DNA from 4 places in the Agrobacterium sp. genome. Region 2 is predicted to be linked to each of the others. Evidence: predicted binding sites of a transcription regulator. Region 2 holds the regulator's gene; each other region holds the start of a gene.
What was found. The regulator LexA, encoded in region 2, represses DNA repair genes until DNA is damaged. The targets are predictions, from matches to a motif close to TGTTCNNNNTGTGTTCNG.

Region 1 (4,621 bases), on a different contig from region 2:
ATGGAATCCTCCTTCACCATCGAAACGCCGTTCGGACCGGCCAAGGCGCAAACCTATTCCCTGCCCTGGGACCGGATGCAGCATATGGCGGTGATTTTCGGCGATATCAGAGACGGTGTCGACATTCCCGTTCGCCTGCACCCGGAAAATGTCGCCGACGACGTGTTCGGCGACCGCCAGCCGGTGCAGCACTATATGCAGAAGATTGCCGAGGAAGGCCGCGGCGTCATCGTCTATCTGCGTGAGGGCTCCGTCGGCGTCGGCCAGGTGGCCGGCCGTCGCAAGGCGCGTGATCCCGACGAGGCGCATGCGCAGGCCCGCTCACGTGAAAACGAATGGCTGGAAATCGGTCTCGGTGCGCAGATCCTCAAAGACCTCGGCATCAGCTCGATCAAGCTGATGACGACACGCGAGCGTCATTATGTCGGCCTGGAAGGCTTTGGCATCAAAATTTCGGCGACGGATATCGGGTGATTTAGGGGCTTCGCGAGAGCGCTTCGGCTTGGCGCGCTCTTCGCCCGTTCGGCGTCATCCTCGGCCTTGTGCCGAGGATCCATCCCGCAGTTCCCGACGTGACATGCTTGAGATGTTCCGGACACGTGAAGTCATGATCCCGGAAGCCATTGTCTCCGCGGCTTGTGGATCCTCGCCTCAAGGGCGAGTGTGGCGGCGCTCGCCACTACATTCAGGCACCGCGAAAAGACACCTTCATTTGTCCTCCCGCCAGCCCTCCAGATAATTCACGCTCTCAACCCCGGTAAACTTCGCAAGCCGCGATAGTTCCGCGTCGAGCTTTTCAAGCCGTCCTGCTGAGGCGCGCACGCCAGGCTCCAGCCACAGGCGGCGCACATCCAGCGTGCCGCGCTTGCGATCCGCCTTCATGTCGATGCGGCCAATCATCCGGTCGCCCTCCAGAAGCGGGAAGACATAATAGCCATATTGCCGTTTCGGCTCGGGCACGAAGACCTCGATGCGGTAATAAAAGCCGAACAGCCGTTCCGTGCGGTTTCGGTCGCGCAACAGCGGGTCGAAGGGGCTGAGGACACGGACGCGGGCGGAGGGTTCCGGTACATCCGTCAGGTCGGCGGTGAAATCGGCAAAGGCAAAAGACGGGCGGGCGGTGTCTCCGTCGCTGGAGAGAAGCGAGACCTCGCAGAGTTCATCGCGATGGCTCTTGACCCAGTCCCTCGCCTCCTGCGGGGTGACGAGATCGAAAAAGGCGGCGATTTCGCCATGGGTGGCGAAACCCAGCCGCTTCAGCGCTTCGCGGCAGGCCCAGTCGACAAATTCGGCGTGCTCCACCTCGGTTTCGTGGTGCTCGCCGGGAATGACACGCTCGGCGAGATCATAGACCTTCTGGAAATTCACGCGGCCGGATATGGCGAGCTTGCCGGTGTGCCATAAATATTCGAGCGCCGTCTTGGAGGGATGCCAGTTCCACCAGCCGCCGGACTGATGCCCCTCCTCCTTCAGCTCCCGCGCCAGAACCGGGCCGGTGGCGGCGATGCGCTCCAGCGTTTCGCCGAAAGCGGCATCGAAGCCCTCTCCATGCCATTTGCGCCAGCGCTCCTGAATGATCGGCTCGCGGCGGCGGAAGCGGTGTTTCCAATAGGGGTAAAACTCCGTCGGTACGATGGAAGCGTCATGCGTCCAGTGCTCGAAAAGCGCGCGGTCCTTTTCCAGCAGCGTGGTCAGATGGTCACGCCTGTAGGTCTGGTTGCGTGAGAAGATAATCTGGTGGTGGGCGCGCTCCACGGTGCCGATGCTGTCCACCTGCACAAAACCGATATCGGTGATGAGCTGCAGCAGGCCATCCTTGGAAAGCGCCTTGCCGGGCGGGGAGCAAAGCCCCTGCCGCGCCAGAAAAATCCGCCTTGCCGCTTCGTTCGAAACCTTGATCGTCATGGCGCAAAAGGTATGACGGCTTTTTCAGGATTGCAATGTTCTTTTTTTGTTCCTTGTTTCACTTCTGTTGATGACGGGGTATAGAACCGGAAAACGAGCGCGAGGATGTAAGCTTGGAAATCCGTTTCGATGCCGCCGGTGTCGCTTTCGAGGGCCGGCAGGCCCTGCAGCCGCTGTCTGTGACATTGACGGAACGGCGCATCGGCGTGATCGGCCTCAATGGTTCCGGCAAGACCACCTTTGCCCGGCTGATCAACGGGCTGAACAAGCCGAGTGCGGGCAAGGTTTCGGTAAACGGTCTCGACACCGTGAGCGACGCCAAAGCGGTATTGCAGACGGTCGGCTTCATCTTCCAGAATCCGCAGAACCAGATCATCCTGCCGATCGTGCGCGACGATGTCGCCTTCGGCCTCAAGCGGCTCGGCATCGGCAGGGCGGAAACCGAAAACCGGGTGAAGGCCGTTCTTGCGCGGCTCGGCATTCCCCATCTGGAAGAGCGGCGCGCGCATGAGCTTTCCGGCGGAGAACTGCAGCTTGCAGCGCTTGCCGCCCTTCTGGTCACCGATCCGCAAATCCTAATTCTCGATGAACCGACCAACCAGCTTGATCTGAAAAACCGTACTATCGTTGAAAAAACCATGGCGGCGCTGTCGCAGGCGCTTGTTGTCATCACCCATGACCTGTCGCTGGTTGCAGGCTTCGACCGCGTGCTGGTTTTCCATGAAGGCGCGCTGGTTGCCGATGCCGGCCCCGAAGAGGCGGTTGCGCATTATCTGGAGGTGGCATCGCGATGAAATCGCTGCATGTCGAAGGCACCGGCTGGCTCTACCGCGTCTCGCCGCCCGTCAAGCTCCTGACGCTTATGGGCTTCAGCATCGCGCTGTTCCTCACCCGCGATCTGCCGCTTCTGGGATGCGCCGTGGTTCTCGCCGCCGCCATCCTGCGCGAGACACGCCTGCCCTTCCACGAGATCGGCCTGCGGCTGCGGCCGGTGATGCTGACCATCTTCCTCGTCGCCGGTTTCAGCTATCTCCTGCTTCCAGCCCATGATGCGAGTGTCAATCTTCTGCGGCTGACGGCGCTCGCGCTGCTTGCCACCGCCGTCACCATCACCGTCAGCATTTCGCAATTCATGGACGAGATTACGCGTGCCGCGGCCCCCCTGGAACGGCTGGGGCTGGTCAAGGCCGCCGATATCGGACTTGCCGTCGGTCTGGTGGTGCGGTTCGTGCCTGAGATCGTCAACCGCTACCATGCGGTGCGCGATGCGCACCGGGCGCGCGGCCTGCCGGTGCGCATGGCCACCACCATCGTGCCGCTCGTCATTATGACGTTGAAGGATGCCGATGCCATCGCCGACGCCATTGACGCGCGCGGTTTCAGAGGCCAAAGCTTGCGGCCAGATAACCATCCGGAGTTTTGAGCGTCATGACGACCCGCGACCTTGTGCTGATTTCGCTGTTTTCCGCCATCATCATCGCACTCGGGCTTCTGCCGCCGATCACGCTCGGTTTCATTCCGGTGCCGATCACCGCGCAGTCGCTCGGCGTCATGCTGGCAGGCGTCGTCCTCGGCGCAAAGCGCGGTACGCTCGCGGTTCTCCTGACAATCCTGATTGCCGCCATCGGCCTGCCGGTGCTTTCGGGCGGACGCGGCGGCCTTTCCATCTTCACCACGCCGACGACGGGCTTCCTGATCGGCTGGATCGCGGCGGTTTTCGTCACCGGCACGCTCTCGGAAAAACTCGTCAATCGCAGCCAGTCTGCCCTGACACAGGGCATCGGCTTTTTCATCGCCAGCCTGATCGGCGGCGTGATCGTGCTTTATGCTTTCGGCATCACCTATCTGGCGCTGGTCGTCGGTCTTGGTTTCGAAAAGGCCTTCATGGGTTCGCTCGCCTTCATTCCGGGCGATGCGCTGAAGGCTGTGCTTGCAGCGCTGGCCGGCCGCGCCGTGATGGCGGGTTATCCGCTTCTGCCGCAGCGCGCCTGAACACACTTTCTTCGGGAGGAAAAGAATGGCGACGCGTTTATACGAACATCCGATCTTCCTGGAGCATATCACGCCCGAAGGCCACCCCGAGCGGCCGGATCGCCTGCGATCTCTGAACATCGCGCTCGAACATCCGAATTTCGAGCGCCTGATCCGCAGAGAAGCGCCTCAGGCCAATGAAGACGCGGTGTTGCTGGCGCATCCGGAGGAGCACCTGCTTGCCGTCATGCGGCAGATCCCTGAAGAGGATGGCGAGATCAACCGCGTCGAGGCCGACACTTATGTATCACGCAAAAGCCTGCAGGCGGCGCTGACCGGCATCGGTGCGGCGATGGCGGCGGTGGACGACGTGTTTACCGGCGCTGCCGACAATGTCTTCGTCGCGGCCCGCCCGCCCGGCCACCACGCCGAAACAGCCAAGGCCATGGGTTTCTGTCTTTTCAACAATGTGGCAATTGCCGCCCGCCATGCGCAGAAGGCGCACGGGGCAGAGCGCGTCGCCATCATCGACTGGGACGTGCATCACGGCAACGGTACGCAGGATATTTTCTGGAACGACACATCAGTGCTGTTCTGTTCCACCCACCAGATGCCGCTTTATCCGTGGAGCGGCGACAAAAACGAAACCGGCGTGAAGAACAACGTCGTCAACGCCCCGCTTTCGCCCAATACCGGCAGCGAATATTTTCGCGAGGCGTTCAAATCCCGCGTCCTGCCGGCCATT
Region 2 (4,621 bases):
CGGCCTTGTCGCCATGCTGCTGATGCCTTTCGGGCTTGATGCTCCGTTCCTCAAGGTCATGGGTTACGGTATGGCTCTCGTGATCGAAGTTTCCCGGGAGGTGGCCTCCTGGGGAGGAAGCGCTGCGACGGGGCGGCCACATGGCTGGTTCCTGGGGCTTGCCTCCGTTGGTTTTCTGCTGCTGGCATTGTTACGCAGCCGGCTGGCGCTTCTTGGTTTGCCGTTTCTGGTCCTCGCCTTTGGCCTGTCGGCGGCCACGGCCTATCGCAATCCGCCTCATCTGCTTGTTCATGAGGATGGCATGCTGGTGGCGCTGCTGGAGGATGGCAAAGCCTACACGACGAAAACACGGCCGCAGGGTTTCGTTTATGACCAGTGGCAAAGGGCACTGCTGCTGCCGGAACAGCCAGTTCCGCCGGTCTTTCTCAAGAGCGAGGCTGCGGCAACCACCGTGGCTTTGACCAAGGCGAAGCTTGATCCGGAAAAGATGAGGGCGGTTACACGGCAGATGACGGTGGCCCTGAGAGACGCGGAGCCCGGTATTTTCACCTGCAGCAAAGGCATATGGTGTGCCGCACGCGCGGGAAGCGGCGAATGGATCATCGTTCTGGAAGATGGTCGATTTGCCGGAAAGGCTTGTGATATCGCCGATATTGTCGTCGTTTCCCGCAGAACATCCTTCTCCCAATGCCGCTCGGGCGCACTCTTGCTTAACCGCGATATCCTGCGGCGGATCGGTTCACTGGAAATAGACTTTGCCGGCAGCGATCAGGTAGCGGTAGTCGGCAGGTTGCGCGCCGCGATAGCCGGCATGGACAGGCCCTGGAGCGAACATCGCTATTACGACTGGAAAAGCGGCCGTTTTGACCATGAGGTCCCTGATGCCGTCACGCGGTTGCTGGCGGCACCACAATGAGGGCCGCCAGCCTGGATCGTCAGGCCTTGATGCGCAGATCCGTCGTCAATTCGCCGATCCCGCCGATTTCCTCTTCATGCGCCGCGTCGCGCCAGGTTTCCTTCAGTCCGGCCTCGTACCATTCGCGCATGGCGGGCAGGGCGAGCAGCCGGTCACAATAGGCTTTCGCTGCGGGCGAAAGTTCCGCGCCATAGGTCTGGAAACGGAAAGCCACCGGGCAGAAGAAGGCATCGACCGCCGTAAATTTCTGGCCGGCAAGAAAGGGCCCGCCAAATTTTGCCAGGCCTTCGCTCCACAGCGCATCAACGCGCTTTATGTCGGCCGCTAGCCCGGTATCACCACCCTTCGGTTTTACGCGAATGCCGACCGACATGGGGTAGAGATTGCGCAGCGAGAAAAAGCCCGCATGCATTTCGCTCGCAGCCGAACGCGACCAGGCTCTTGCCTGCTTGTCGCTCGCCCAGACGCCCTGATGTCGCTCCGCCAGATATTCGGCGATCGACAACGATTCCCAAACCGTCACGCCTTCATCAACGAGGCAAGGCACCTTGCCGGTTGGCGAAAAGGTGGAGAAGGAAACGCCTTCGCCGAAGGGAACGAGTTTTTCATCGAAAGCAATGCCGAGCGTGCGCATCAATACCCATGGCCGCAGTGACCATGAGGAATAGTTCTTGTTGGCGATATAAAGATCGTACATGGCGTGTTCCCCGATATGATGCGCATTTCTATACCGGCGGATGGGCCCAGGAATATTGCAAATAATCCATGGCTCCCATAAGCCGCATTGATGAGTGGGGCAGGAAGAAAAGAAGCACCTGCACGTCACCATTCGGAGATGACGACGAAACACACCGCGACGAGACTGATGACCTGCATCCTTTCTCAACGAAATTAAGGATGCTCATTTTCAATCATCTGTTTCTTACCGCTGCCTGCTGGCCTTCGCGATAAAAGATGTGCGGACCTGCCAGACGATGTCGTTTCTCACTTATGCAGAGCCGCATCGTTCCAAGGAGCAAGCTGCAATGCTCCATAAGGGGAGCGCCATAATCTTGATGGTGCCCGCAGCAAAAGGAATTGCGGCCCCATGCCTTGAATCAATGGTAACGGCGGATCAGCCCTACCAGCTTGCCCTGGATTTTCACCCGGTCCGGTCCAAAAATACGCGTTTCATAGGCTGGGTTTGCCGCCTCGAGCGCAATGGAGGCGCCCTTGCGACGGAAACGCTTCAGGGTGGCTTCCTCATCATCCACCAGCGCTACGACGATATCACCCGGATTCGCCGTATTGCCATTGCGGATGATGACGGTATCGCCATCAAAAATGCCGGCCTCGATCATCGAGTCGCCCTTGACCTCAAGAGCGTAATGTTCGCCCGAACCGAGCATATCAACAGGCACGGCCACATCGTGGGTATTGTTCTGGATGGCGGAAATCGGCACACCGGCGGCAATGCGGCCCATGACCGGCACGGTGACGGCCCCGACGAGATCATTGGCCGGCGTCTTGGGGGCAGGGGCCGCTTCCGGCGCCTTGGCCTTGCCAAGGCTGCCTTCGATGACGCTCGGCGAAAAGCCGCGCTGCGGCCTTGCACCCGGCGTATAGGCCTCAGGCAGCTTGATGACTTCCAGCGCTCGCGCTCTATTTGGTAGCCGGCGAATAAACCCGCGCTCTTCGAGGGCGGTGATCAGGCGGTGGATGCCAGATTTCGAGGCAAGATCGAGTGCGTCCTTCATTTCATCGAAGGATGGCGGCACGCCGGACTCTTTCATTCGTTCATGAATGAAGAGAAGCAATTCCTGCTGTTTGCGCGTGAGCATGAGGAAAACACCCTTTAGAATCGTAGTGGAAGTCGCGAAACAAATACAGAACGAACACTATATGTTCCATATGTGTTCCGCAATCCCCTAAAATTTCGTGAAGCTGCTATCTGTTGTTTTGATGATTTGCTTCTTGGCCTACGATTGTGCTTTTCTGCGGCCCAAATCGTCCAGGCATGTCCGGGCGGAGTGCCAGCGCAGGAAACAGGTCATGATGAAATCCCATAGCGTCGATCATCTCGTTCTGCCGGTGCAGGATATCGGCGTTGCCGCGAAACGTCTCGCCAGCCTTGGATTTACGGTCTCACCGGAGGCTTTGCATCCTTTCGGCACCCGAAATGCCTGTGTTTTTTTTACCGACGGGACCTATCTGGAGCCGCTCGTAATTGCTGATCCGGCTAAATATAATGCGTCGGCAGACAGGGGAGATGTGTTCACGGGCAGGGACAGGGCCTTCCGGCAACGTGACGGGCGGGAGGGTTTTTCGGCTCTTGTCGCCAAAACCGAAGATGCCCTTGCCGACCATGACAGGTTTCTGACGTCTGGCGTGTCAGCGGGCGATGTGTTCCAGTTTTCGCGGCCTGTGCGGATGCCGGATGGATCGGAAAGCGAGGCGGCGTTCCGGCTGGCTTTTGCGGCAAGCGGGGCGGCGGATTTCTTTCTGTTTAGTTGTCAGCGGCTGCAGGCCCTGCCGGGCGATCGAACAGTGCTGGAGCGCCATGCCAACGGTGTCTCCGGCCTCAGTGAAATCGTTCTGTTCTCCGGTGATGATCCGAACGCGGCGCGCTTGATCGAAACGGTGTTTGGTTGTGAGGGCAGAATATCTCCGGATGGTGATATGGTTTTCGCGACTGGCAATGCGCGCATCAGATTGACCGGAAAACCTGATTTCAGCGGACAGGCTCCGAATACTCCTGATTGGAGAGGCGGCGGATTGCGCGGTGCGGGCATCGTCTTTTCGTCACACGATCTTGCCGTGACAGAGGCGGCGCTTGCTGCTAATGGCGTGTCCTGCGCAAAAGCGGGCGGTCGCCTGGTGGTGCCCGCAGCACCTGGTCAGGGCGTTGCCTTCGCCTTCGAGGAAAAATGATGAGCGTTACGAACAATCTCAAAGTCACCGCCGGCGACGGCGCCAGCAAGGTTTCCTTTTCCAATACCGAGCGTTTTTCGCTGATCGCCGGCCCCTGCCAGATGGAAAGCCGGGAACATGCTTTCATGATCGCTGGCATCCTGAAGGAGCTTTGCGACAAGCTGGGGATCGGGCTCGTTTATAAGTCCTCCTTCGACAAGGCGAACCGCACCTCGCTTTCCGGCAAGCGCGGCATCGGCCTTGACAGTGCGATGCAGGTTTTCGCTGATCTCAAGAAGGAATTCGGCTTTCCTGTTCTGACCGACATTCACACCGAGGAGCAATGCGCCATCGTTTCCGAGGTGGTGGATGTGCTGCAGATTCCGGCTTTCCTCAGCCGCCAGACCGATCTTCTCGTCGCCGCCGCCAAAACCGGCCGTGTCATCAACGTCAAGAAGGGCCAGTTCCTGGCGCCCTGGGACATGAAGAACGTGCTCGCCAAGCTTAATGAGAGCGGCAACCCGAATGTGCTTCTGTGCGAGCGCGGCGCTTCCTTCGGTTACAATACGCTGGTCTCCGACATGCGCTCCCTGCCGATCATGGCATCGCTTGGCGCGCCGGTCGTGTTTGACGCCACCCACTCGGTGCAGCAGCCGGGCGGGCAGGGTGGCTCCACGGGCGGCCAGCGCGAATTCGTCGAGACCTTGGCACGCGCGGCGGTCGCCGTCGGCGTGGCCGGCCTCTTCATCGAGACCCATGAGGACCCTGATAATGCGCCGTCTGACGGCCCCAACATGGTGCACCTGAAGGACATGC
Region 3 (4,621 bases), on a different contig from region 2:
CGCCATCGCCGGAGCGGAAAATCCAGAAGCGCTCGCCGCTTTCATTTTCCACCGTGAAATAATCGCGCACGGCTTCCTTTTCCCGGTCGCGTTTCCACCATTCGCCGAACACCCGTTCCGGCCCGTCGGCGCGCCGCACATTATGGCGCACGCCTTTCCAGATGAAATAACGCGGCGGATGGTCCGGCAGCAGCGCCAGCGTCTCGATGGGTTCCGGCCTTGCAAAAAGCCTGACCGGACGAGGCCAGTGGCCGGGCCAGCCGAGGGTAGCCTCAGATGCAAGCGCCGCAACGCGGGCAACGGAGCGTTCCGGCACATCGCTTGCCACCGCCGCATAACGATAGACCCTGTGGCCGCGATTGAGGATAACATCGACCGTATCGGCGATGTCCGCACGCCCCTCCTCCAGAAGCGAGGACCGGGCCTGCGCGGCGAGAAGCGGCTCGGCATGGGTGGCGGTCAGCACCATCATCTCGATGCCGAAACCGGGATCAATGGTGTCGATACGGTCGGTCAGAAGCCGGACAAGCTGCTTGATGTCGCGCACCGGTCTGGAGGTGCCTGCGCGTACCGCCTGCAGGCCGCTATCGACCCGGTGCAGCACCAGATCGACCCGGCGGGCACCAAGGCCGCGTTTTTCAAGTGCTGAGCAAAGCCCCGTGACCAGCTTCTGCGTATAACGGGCAATCGTTTCCGCCGCCACAATCGGCTCGGGAAAGGCGCGACGCACCTCCACCAGTTCGGCCACGCGCACCGGCTCTATGGGTTCGCCGATCTCCCCGAAAGCCTGGGAAAGACGCCGGACGAGTTCGGGGCCAAAACGCAGGGTCAGCGGCGCGCGCGGGGCTTCGGCAAGCTCGCCGATGCTGCGAAAGCCGAGTACCTTCAACCCGGAAACGATACGCTCCTCCAGCCTCAACGCGGCAAGCGGCAACCCGCTGATCGCTGCCCGCTGTCCGCCCGGCGGTATGATGCTGATCTGCTCGCGGCCGAAGCGGGCCAGCGCATGGGCAGCACCCCAGCTATCGGCAATGGCAGCACGGGCGGCAAAGCCTGCGGCATGCAGGCGGTTGACCATGCCGCTCAGCATCAGCGTCTCATCGCCGTGCAGATGGTCCGCTCCCGCCGTGTCCAGCACCAGCCCATCAGGCGTATCGGCGGCGACGATGGGGGCATAGATGCGCAGAAAATGAAAGGCCAGCTGCTGCAGGGCGCGGGCATCTCCAGCTGCATCCAGATCTTCCACCAGAAGGCCCGGCACCAGCGCCTGCGCCTTGCTGACCGGCGTGCCGGGCCGGATGCCCGCCGCCTTTGCCGCTTTGTCGAGCGCCAGCACCAGCCGGCGGCTGCCCTGGCGGCCGATCATGACCAGCGGCTTTTCAACCGGCGGCGCGTTCTCTCCCGAAAGACGCCGGAAGCGATCCGTCGGCCATGTCGGCAGGTAGAGCGATACGACCCTTTGCATCACAGGCTTCCACTTCAAATTCAGCGCTTTCGCCGCCGCGACATCGCAAAAGCTCGAGAAACCAGCGCGGCCTGCCCACCCCCGGCACCGGCAAGGGCGAAGAAGGACGGACGGAGATGCGCCAGCGGGTCACCGCCGCCGTCGGTTCGCCGTACAGCGCCGCATCGGCCGCACGCCGGAAACGGCGGATGGCGATGCCGGTAACACCGGAGGTTTCCGCCGCCAGTTGCAGCCGTCGCGATGCGTTCATCGGCAGTTTTGCCACCTCACCCATCACCGCGCCGAAACCATTGCAGCGCAAGCCCTCCTCGAAACAGTCGAGCACGCCCTTCTCATCGCGGCATTCAACAATGATGAGCCGGTTCTGCGAAAGGCCGGCCTGCGTCAGCCCCGGCATGAACAGATCCCGCCGGGTGACGCACCATAAAACCTTGCCGGAAAGCCTTGCCGCCACACCGGCCGCAAAAAGGGCGGCCGCCGCACCATCGGCAGCGCCATTGCCGCCGCCGCTCAGCTCATGCAGACAGCCGAGCTTGAGCCCGCCTCCCGGCAGGCGATGGTCGATGGCATCCACGCCGAAAGGCAAGGTCTCGTGCAGCCGCTCAGGACCGTTACCGATCCTTTCCAGCCTTTCACGCAGCTCTTCGACAACGAGCAACTGATCCGCGCGCTTTTGCATGGCATGACAGGTTTCAATTCCGGTTATTCATCTCTATTGTTCTTGTTTTGTTCCTATTTCAGCAAAGAGTCAAGCAACAGGTCACCACTCTTCAACAGTTTGCACGGGAAGAGGAGATTCTGGCCTTGCAGCCCTTCGTGCCACCGTTAAAACGGAAGTGTCCGCTCGCCACCTGTTCACCCTGACAACGGCTACGGACATCATGGTTTGGAGGAAACCGCCGATGATCGCCAGCATTCTGATTGCCGTGGTTGCGGCCATCCATATTTACATCGTCATTCTGGAAATGCTGCTGTGGGAAAAGCCAGCCGGGCGCAATGCTTTCGGTCTTTCGGCGGATTTTGCCCGGCAAACAAAAGTGCTTGCCGCCAATCAGGGCCTTTATAACGGCTTTCTCGCAGCGGGGCTGATCTATGGGCTCACGCAGGGCGATGAAGGGCTGAGCTTCAAGGTTTTCTTCCTTACCTGCGTTCTGGTGGCCGGTATTTTCGGCGCCATGACAGCCAATATGAAGATCCTGTTCATTCAGGCGTTGCCGGCATTGTTTGCGCTCGGCTTCCTCTGGATCGGAGCATGAACCGATGAGCGCATGGAACGACACGTCCGCAAGAGACGCCCTCAACCGCATCTTCATGGCTGCAGTCGCCAGCGCCGATCCGGCAAAGGTGTTGCAACACCACCTTCCATCTCCGCCCAAAGGCCGGTGCGTGGTGGTGGGCGCCGGCAAGGCCTCGGCCGCGATGGCCGCAGCGCTTGAAGCGGCATGGCCACATGTCGATCTCTCGGGTGTGGTGGTCACGCGTTACGGCCATGCCGTCCCGACTGCGCATATCGAGATCATCGAGGCTTCCCATCCCGTGCCCGACGATAGGAGCGCGGAAGCGGCAAAACGCATTCTCGCCGCCGTCGAGGGATTGACCACCGACGACATGGTGATCGCGCTGATTTCCGGCGGCGGTTCGGCGCTGATGGTGGCACCGGCCGAAGGCATGACACTTGCGGACAAGATGGCCGTCAACCGCGCTTTGCTTGCTAGCGGCGCGACGATTTCCGACATGAACGCCGTGCGCAAGCATCTCTCCCGCATCAAGGGCGGACGGCTGGCGCTGGCCGCCATACCGGCCAAGGTTGTTTCGCTGCTGATTTCCGACGTGCCGGGCGACGACCCCTCGGAAATCGCCTCCGGCCCGACGGTTGCCGATCCGAGCGACATCGAAACCGTGCGGGAAATCATCTCCCGTTATGCGCTCGATCTTCCGGAAAACGTGCGCAAGGTGCTGGAAAAAGGTGAGGAAACCCCGAAGACCGGCGATATCGACGAGGATATCCGGCTCATTGCCGCTCCTTCGCTCGCCTTGCAGGCGGCAGCGGATGAGGCCGTGAAACTCGGGCTTACGCCGCTCATCCTCGGGGATTCGCTGGAAGGCGAATCCAAGGATGTCGGGGCTGTCATGGCCGGTATAGCGCTCTCCGCCAGTCGCAAGGGCCTGCCGGTCAAGGGCCCGGCCGTTTTGCTTTCCGGCGGCGAAACCACGGTCACGATTGGCAAGGGGCCAGCCGGCAAGGGCGGCCGTAACACGGAGTTCCTGCTGAGCCTCGCACTGACGCTGAAGGGCGCGGGCAGCATCTGGGCCATTGCCGGCGATAGCGACGGCATAGACGGCGTCGAGGATGCGGCGGGTGCTGTGGTGACGCCGGATACGCTTGCCCGCATGCGCGAAGCCGGTGTCGATCCGCGTCAGTCGCTCGTAAGCCACGACAGCTACACCGCTTTCAAGGCGGCAGGAGACCTCGTCGTGACGGGTCCGACCCTGACGAATGTGAATGATATCAGGGCGATTTTGATCGGGTGCTAGCGGGGGAACTCGCAGCGGCTGCTGCCCTCAGAGGGCGCGCATCACAGGCAAAGGCCGTTTTTGACTATGCCCTCGGACAGGAGTAATCTGGCGGGATATCCTTTGGAGCCTCAGCCATGCGTACTGGAGTGCTCATACTTGGCCTGATCATGGCCCTTATTCCTACCTTGGCGGATGCCCATAATTGCAAATGCCGAAATCGCGGCACCATGTTCGAACTCGGCCAGACATCCTGCCTGAAGGTCGACGGTGGCTCCTATCTCGCGCGCTGCGAGATGAAGCTCAACGTTTCGTCCTGGACCAAGCTTCAGGACGGCTGCCCCATAACGGAACGGGCGCAGCGACAGACGACACGCGTCAATTGATCCCGTCCGCAGATGACGTCAGGGGCGTCTTCTCCCCGGCAACGGGGAGAAGAAATATACCGCAACCTCGTCTTACAGCTTCACCCAGCCGCCATTCTTCTTGCCGGACTCGATGCAGGCCGTAACAAAGGCGACGCCTTTAACCCCGTCATCGACGGTCGGGTAAATAACCGCCTTATCGAGCGCCGAGCCGGTGCGGCGGGCTTCGATGGCGTGCGCCGCCTCGGTATAGATGGTGGCGAAGGCTTCGAGATAA
Region 4 (4,621 bases), on a different contig from region 2:
CGCCTCCACCTTTGTCGCCAGCTTCATCGGCTCTCCCGCCATGAACCTGCTGAACGCCGAGTTGCATGGCGATAGCCTTGCCGTCGGTCCGGCGCTCTTTGCGCTCGACGGTTTTGCACCCACCTCCGGCCCGATAACGGTGGGCATGCGGGCGGAAGATTTCCGCCTCGCTGCGGCAGGTGAACAGGGCTTCCCGCTTCGGGTCGATTATATCGAGGAACTGGGTTCGCAGCGTCTCATCCACGGCATGATCGGCGACCAGAGCCTGACAGTTGCGTTCCCGCCGGATGTCGAGGTTCCGTCCGCGCTCTCCGTGACGATCGCGCCGGAAAAACTGCATTTCTTCTCCAGCGAAACCGGCAAGCGCATTGCCGGCAAAGCGGAGCAGCTGGCGGCGCAGCCCGCGCAGATGGCGACGGCCTGAGCGCATCACAGAAATCGGCGCGATGAATAAAATTGCGCCGATTGTCAAAACCGCTTCGTTACGATCCCGATGATAGAAGACCTCCAATATTTCACGGGGGTTTTCTAATATGTCCTTCAAAATGATGTTCGCTGCCGCGGCAACCATGGCGGTCCGCACAATGCCGATATTGCCGGCCTATTTGCGTCGGTCAAAAGATGAGGCTGTCGTCAGCGCATCCTGCACCGATCTGCGGCTTCAGCCGGCCCCCATCAATCCGGACTGGATCATTTCCGGTAACCCCCAGGCGCGCGCGGCGGATCACTCCAGAAGCGGCGACCGTGCTTCCAGCACCGCCATGTGGGATTGCACGGCGGGGGAATTCCGCTGGTTCTTCGGCTGGGATGAAACCGTCTATATTCTGGAAGGCGAAGTGCATGTAACCGCGGAAGACGGTTCCATCAGCATCCTGCGGGTCGGCGATGTCGCCTATTTCCCTGCGGGAACATGGGCCACCTGGCGGGTGGATGATTATGTCCGCAAGGTCGCTTTCATGCGCCGCCCGTTCCCCAAGGCGCTGGCTCTCGCCTATCGCGTCAAGAACAAGCTGTTTGCCGGCCGTTCCTATAAGCTGGCGGCCTGAACCCATAAAACCTTCCGATGGGCGGGGCCGGTGCGGCGCCGCCAACGGAATTGTGAAGGTTCAATAAAACTCACACGAACCACCGCTTGCAGCAGTTGCCTTTGAATGATCGCTGCCCTACATCTTCAGGGTTTTCTGAAGCGTTTCCGGGTCCCTCCCGGTACTGCAGGGAAGCTTGAAAAGGCGAGGCAATGGGCACGGCGGGCCGGGAAAGCGTCCGCATGCTGCAAGAGGAACATGCGCATGGCGAAGATCAAGAACGTCGCGATCCAGATGGATCATGTCTCCGGCATCAATATCGCCGGTGACTCCACCTTCGCCATGAGCCTCGAGGCGCAGGCACGCGGCTACCGGCTGTTCCATTATACGCCCGAGCGCCTTTCCATGCGCGATGGCAAGATTTACGCCACGGTGGAGCAGATGGAACTGCGCGACATCAAGGGCGACCATTTCTCCCTGTCGGAGCCGGAGCGTGTCGATCTCTCGACCATGGATGTCATCCATCTGCGTCAGGATCCGCCCTTCGACATGGCTTACATCACCTCGACCCATCTGCTGGAACGCATTCATCCGAAAACGCTGGTGGTCAACGATCCCGCCTGGGTCCGTAACTCGCCGGAAAAGATTTTCGTCACCGAATTCGCCGATCTGATGCCGAAGACGTTGATCACCAAGGACGTGGAGGAAATCGCCCGCTTCCGCAATGAAATGGGCGATATCATTCTGAAGCCGCTTTATGGCAATGGCGGCGCAGGCGTCTTCCATTCCGCGCGCGACGACCGCAATTTCTCCTCGCTGCTGGAGATGTTTGGCCAGATGTTCCGCGAGCCTTACATCGCCCAGCAATATCTGCCTGACGTCCGAAAGGGCGACAAGCGCATCCTCCTGGTGGATGGCGAACCTGTGGGCGCAATCAACCGCGTACCGGCGGAAAACGATGCCCGTTCCAACATGCATGCCGGCGGACGGCCGGAACCGACGGAACTGACGGCGCGCGAGAAGGAAATCTGCCGCCGCATCGGTCCGGCCTTGCGCGAGCGCGGTTTCCTCTTCGTCGGCATCGACGTGATTGGCGACTATATGACAGAAATCAATGTCACCTCGCCGACCGGCATTCGTGAAGTGCGCAAATTCGGCGGTGCCGATGTCGCAAGCCTTTTGTGGGACGCGATCGAGAAAAAGCGCGAAGCTCAGGATTTCTGACGCGACCTGCTGCCGATCCAGCTTTGTTCCATGAGCGCAACTAGATGCAACTAAAATACATCGTCAGCGGGAAATTGTTCGCTGGATGTTCTTGTTTTATTCTTTGCCCTGTGGCACGTTGCTTGCGGGTGGCCGCAACAGGGCATGAAGCTCTGGTGATGCGGCCGGTTTGCGGGGCAGGCCATGGTGGCAAGGGTCAATACGGTTGCATTTCAGGGCATAGAGGGTGTGCCCGTCGAGGTGCAGGTCATGGTCGCACCCGGAAAGGTCGGCATCCAGATTGTCGGCCTGCCAGACAAGGCGGTGGCCGAAAGCCGCGAGAGGGTGCAGGCCGCCCTGCATGCCTCGGGTTTGGCGCTGCCGGCGAAAAAAGTCACCGTCAATCTCGCGCCTGCGGATTTGCCCAAGGAAGGATCGCATTTTGATCTTCCCATTGCGCTTGGCCTCATGGCTGCCTTGGGGGCGATACCGGCAGACATGCTGGGACGTTATGTGGTTCTCGGCGAACTCAATCTTGATGGCACCATCGGTACGGTTTCGGGCGCCCTGCCGGCGGCTATCGGCGCCAATGCACTCGGCAAGGGGCTGATCTGCCCGGCTGAAAGCGGGCCGGAAGCGGCCTGGGCCGGAGCCAGTATCGATATTCTCGCCCCGCGCAGTCTCATTGCACTCGCCAATCATTTTCGCGGCACACAGCTTCTCGCGCGCCCGACGCCCGCCATCCGCGCCAATCCGGTTAATCTGCCTGATTTAGCTGACATCAAGGGACAGGAGAGTGCCCGGCGCGCGCTGGAGGTGGCCGCCGCTGGCGGCCATAATCTGCTGATGGTCGGCCCACCCGGCTCGGGTAAATCCATGCTCGCAGCCCGCTTGCCTTCCATCCTGCCCCCGCTGGAAGTGGCGGAGTTGCTGGAAGTGTCCATGGTCCATTCCATCGCCGGCCAATTGTCGGGTGGCAAGCTGTCGGACCGCAGGCCTTTCCGCACGCCGCACCATTCCGCCACTATGGCGGCGCTGATCGGCGGAGGGCTGCGCGCCAAACCGGGCGAAGCTTCGCTTGCCCATCACGGCGTTCTTTTTCTGGATGAGTTCCCGGAATTTTCGCCGCAGGTGCTGGATGCGCTTCGCCAGCCGCTGGAAACGGGCGAATGCATCATTGCGCGAGCCAATCACCGCGTCAGCTATCCGGCAGAAATCCAACTCGTTGCGGCCATGAACCCCTGCAGGTGCGGCATGGCGGGAGAGCCGGGTTTCAACTGCGCCCGAGGCCAGCGCTGTGTAACCGATTATCAGGCTCGCATTTCCGGACCGTTGCTAGACCGTATCGATATCCGCATCGACGTTCCCGCTGTCTCTGCCGCCGATCTCATTCGTCCTGTGGTGGCCGAGCCGAGTGCGGTGGTGGCCGCCCGGGTCGCCCGGGCACGCCTTGCGCAGCAGGAACGCTACGCGGCGGGATTTGCCGCCATTCGCACGAACGCTCGCTGCACGACGACCCTGATAGAAAAATATGCCGAGCCGGATGCGTCCGGGCTGCAATTGCTGCGCGATGCCGCCGAGCGGCTGAAGTTTTCCGCGCGCGGTTATCATCGCATTCTCAAGGTTGCCCGCACCCTGGCCGATCTGGATGGCAAGCAGACGGTTGGCCGCATCCATGTGGCGGAAGCTGTGTCCTATCGTATCGCAGGGGAAAGGCTTACGGCGGCGGCGTAGGAGGTCGCCCTTGGTGCTTTGCCTCAGAAACCATTGTGCCGCCAGCGGGGCCAGCGGCACATCGGGATATTCGCTAATCGGATGCGGGATCGCACTGCGCTTGAAAGCCTGGCTTAAAGCCCAAGGCCTTCGAAAAGCGCCGTCGAAAGGTAGCGTTCCGCAAAGGAAGGAATGATGACGACGATGTTCTTGCCGGCATTTTCCTCACGCGCACCAACCTTGATGGCTGCCGCCAGCGCCGCACCCGAGGAGATGCCGACAGGCACGCCTTCCAGCCTTGCCGCCAGACGTGCGATTTCGAAAGCCTCATCATTGGTGACGGTGACGATCTCGTCATAAATACCGGTGTCGAGGATGGCGGGCGCAAAACCGGCGCCGATGCCCTGAATCTTGTGGGGGCCGGGGTTGCCGCCGGAAAGAACCGGGCTGTCGGCGGGCTCGACGGCAATCACCTTCACTTCGGGCTTGCGCGATTTCAGCACTTGGCCCGTGCCGGTGATGGTGCCGCCGGTGCCAATGCCCGAGACGAGAATATCGACCGTGCCTTCGGTGTCGTTCCAGATTTCTTCCGCCGTCGTCTTGCGGTGAATATCCGGATTGGCAGGGTTTTCGAACTGCTGCGGAATGATCGCGTCAGGCAGCGTCTCGGCCAGTTCCTG

Region 1: the regulator LexA is predicted to act here: its motif matches at 1,942-1,959, upstream of AC5I5B_RS14910 (energy-coupling factor ABC transporter ATP-binding protein).
Region 3: the regulator LexA is predicted to act here: its motif matches at 2,182-2,199, upstream of AC5I5B_RS09355 (ImuA family protein).
Region 4: the regulator LexA is predicted to act here: its motif matches at 2,336-2,353, upstream of AC5I5B_RS12925 (YifB family Mg chelatase-like AAA ATPase).

The regions. Positions count from the first base shown of each region.
Region 1 covers NZ_JCABZP010000014.1:660,790-665,410, reverse strand. The annotation lists gene ribB (3,4-dihydroxy-2-butanone-4-phosphate synthase) at 1-474, shown strand, start outside; gene AC5I5B_RS14915 (winged helix-turn-helix domain-containing protein) at 709-1,905, opposite strand; gene AC5I5B_RS14910 (energy-coupling factor ABC transporter ATP-binding protein) at 2,019-2,699, shown strand; gene AC5I5B_RS14905 (energy-coupling factor transporter transmembrane component T family protein) at 2,696-3,328, shown strand; gene AC5I5B_RS14900 (biotin transporter BioY) at 3,334-3,897, shown strand; gene AC5I5B_RS14895 (histone deacetylase family protein) at 3,923-4,621, shown strand, end outside.
Region 2 covers NZ_JCABZP010000010.1:128,414-133,034, forward strand. The annotation lists gene AC5I5B_RS07175 (ComEC/Rec2 family competence protein) at 1-916, shown strand, start outside; gene AC5I5B_RS07180 (glutathione S-transferase family protein) at 936-1,613, opposite strand; gene lexA (transcriptional repressor LexA) at 2,014-2,736, opposite strand; gene AC5I5B_RS07190 (VOC family protein) at 2,948-3,826, shown strand; gene kdsA (3-deoxy-8-phosphooctulonate synthase) at 3,826-4,621, shown strand, end outside.
Region 3 covers NZ_JCABZP010000011.1:67,304-71,924, forward strand. The annotation lists gene AC5I5B_RS09350 (Y-family DNA polymerase) at 1-1,465, opposite strand, end outside; gene AC5I5B_RS09355 (ImuA family protein) at 1,380-2,144, opposite strand; gene AC5I5B_RS09360 (DUF1304 domain-containing protein) at 2,368-2,721, shown strand; gene AC5I5B_RS09365 (glycerate kinase type-2 family protein) at 2,726-4,000, shown strand; gene AC5I5B_RS09370 (hypothetical protein) at 4,117-4,365, shown strand; gene AC5I5B_RS09375 (Gfo/Idh/MocA family protein) at 4,438-4,621, opposite strand, start outside.
Region 4 covers NZ_JCABZP010000014.1:238,542-243,162, forward strand. The annotation lists gene AC5I5B_RS12910 (sn-glycerol-3-phosphate import ATP-binding protein UgpC) at 1-424, shown strand, start outside; gene AC5I5B_RS12915 (cupin domain-containing protein) at 534-1,046, shown strand; gene gshB (glutathione synthase) at 1,290-2,249, shown strand; gene AC5I5B_RS12925 (YifB family Mg chelatase-like AAA ATPase) at 2,433-3,962, shown strand; gene cysK (cysteine synthase A) at 4,076-4,621, opposite strand, start outside.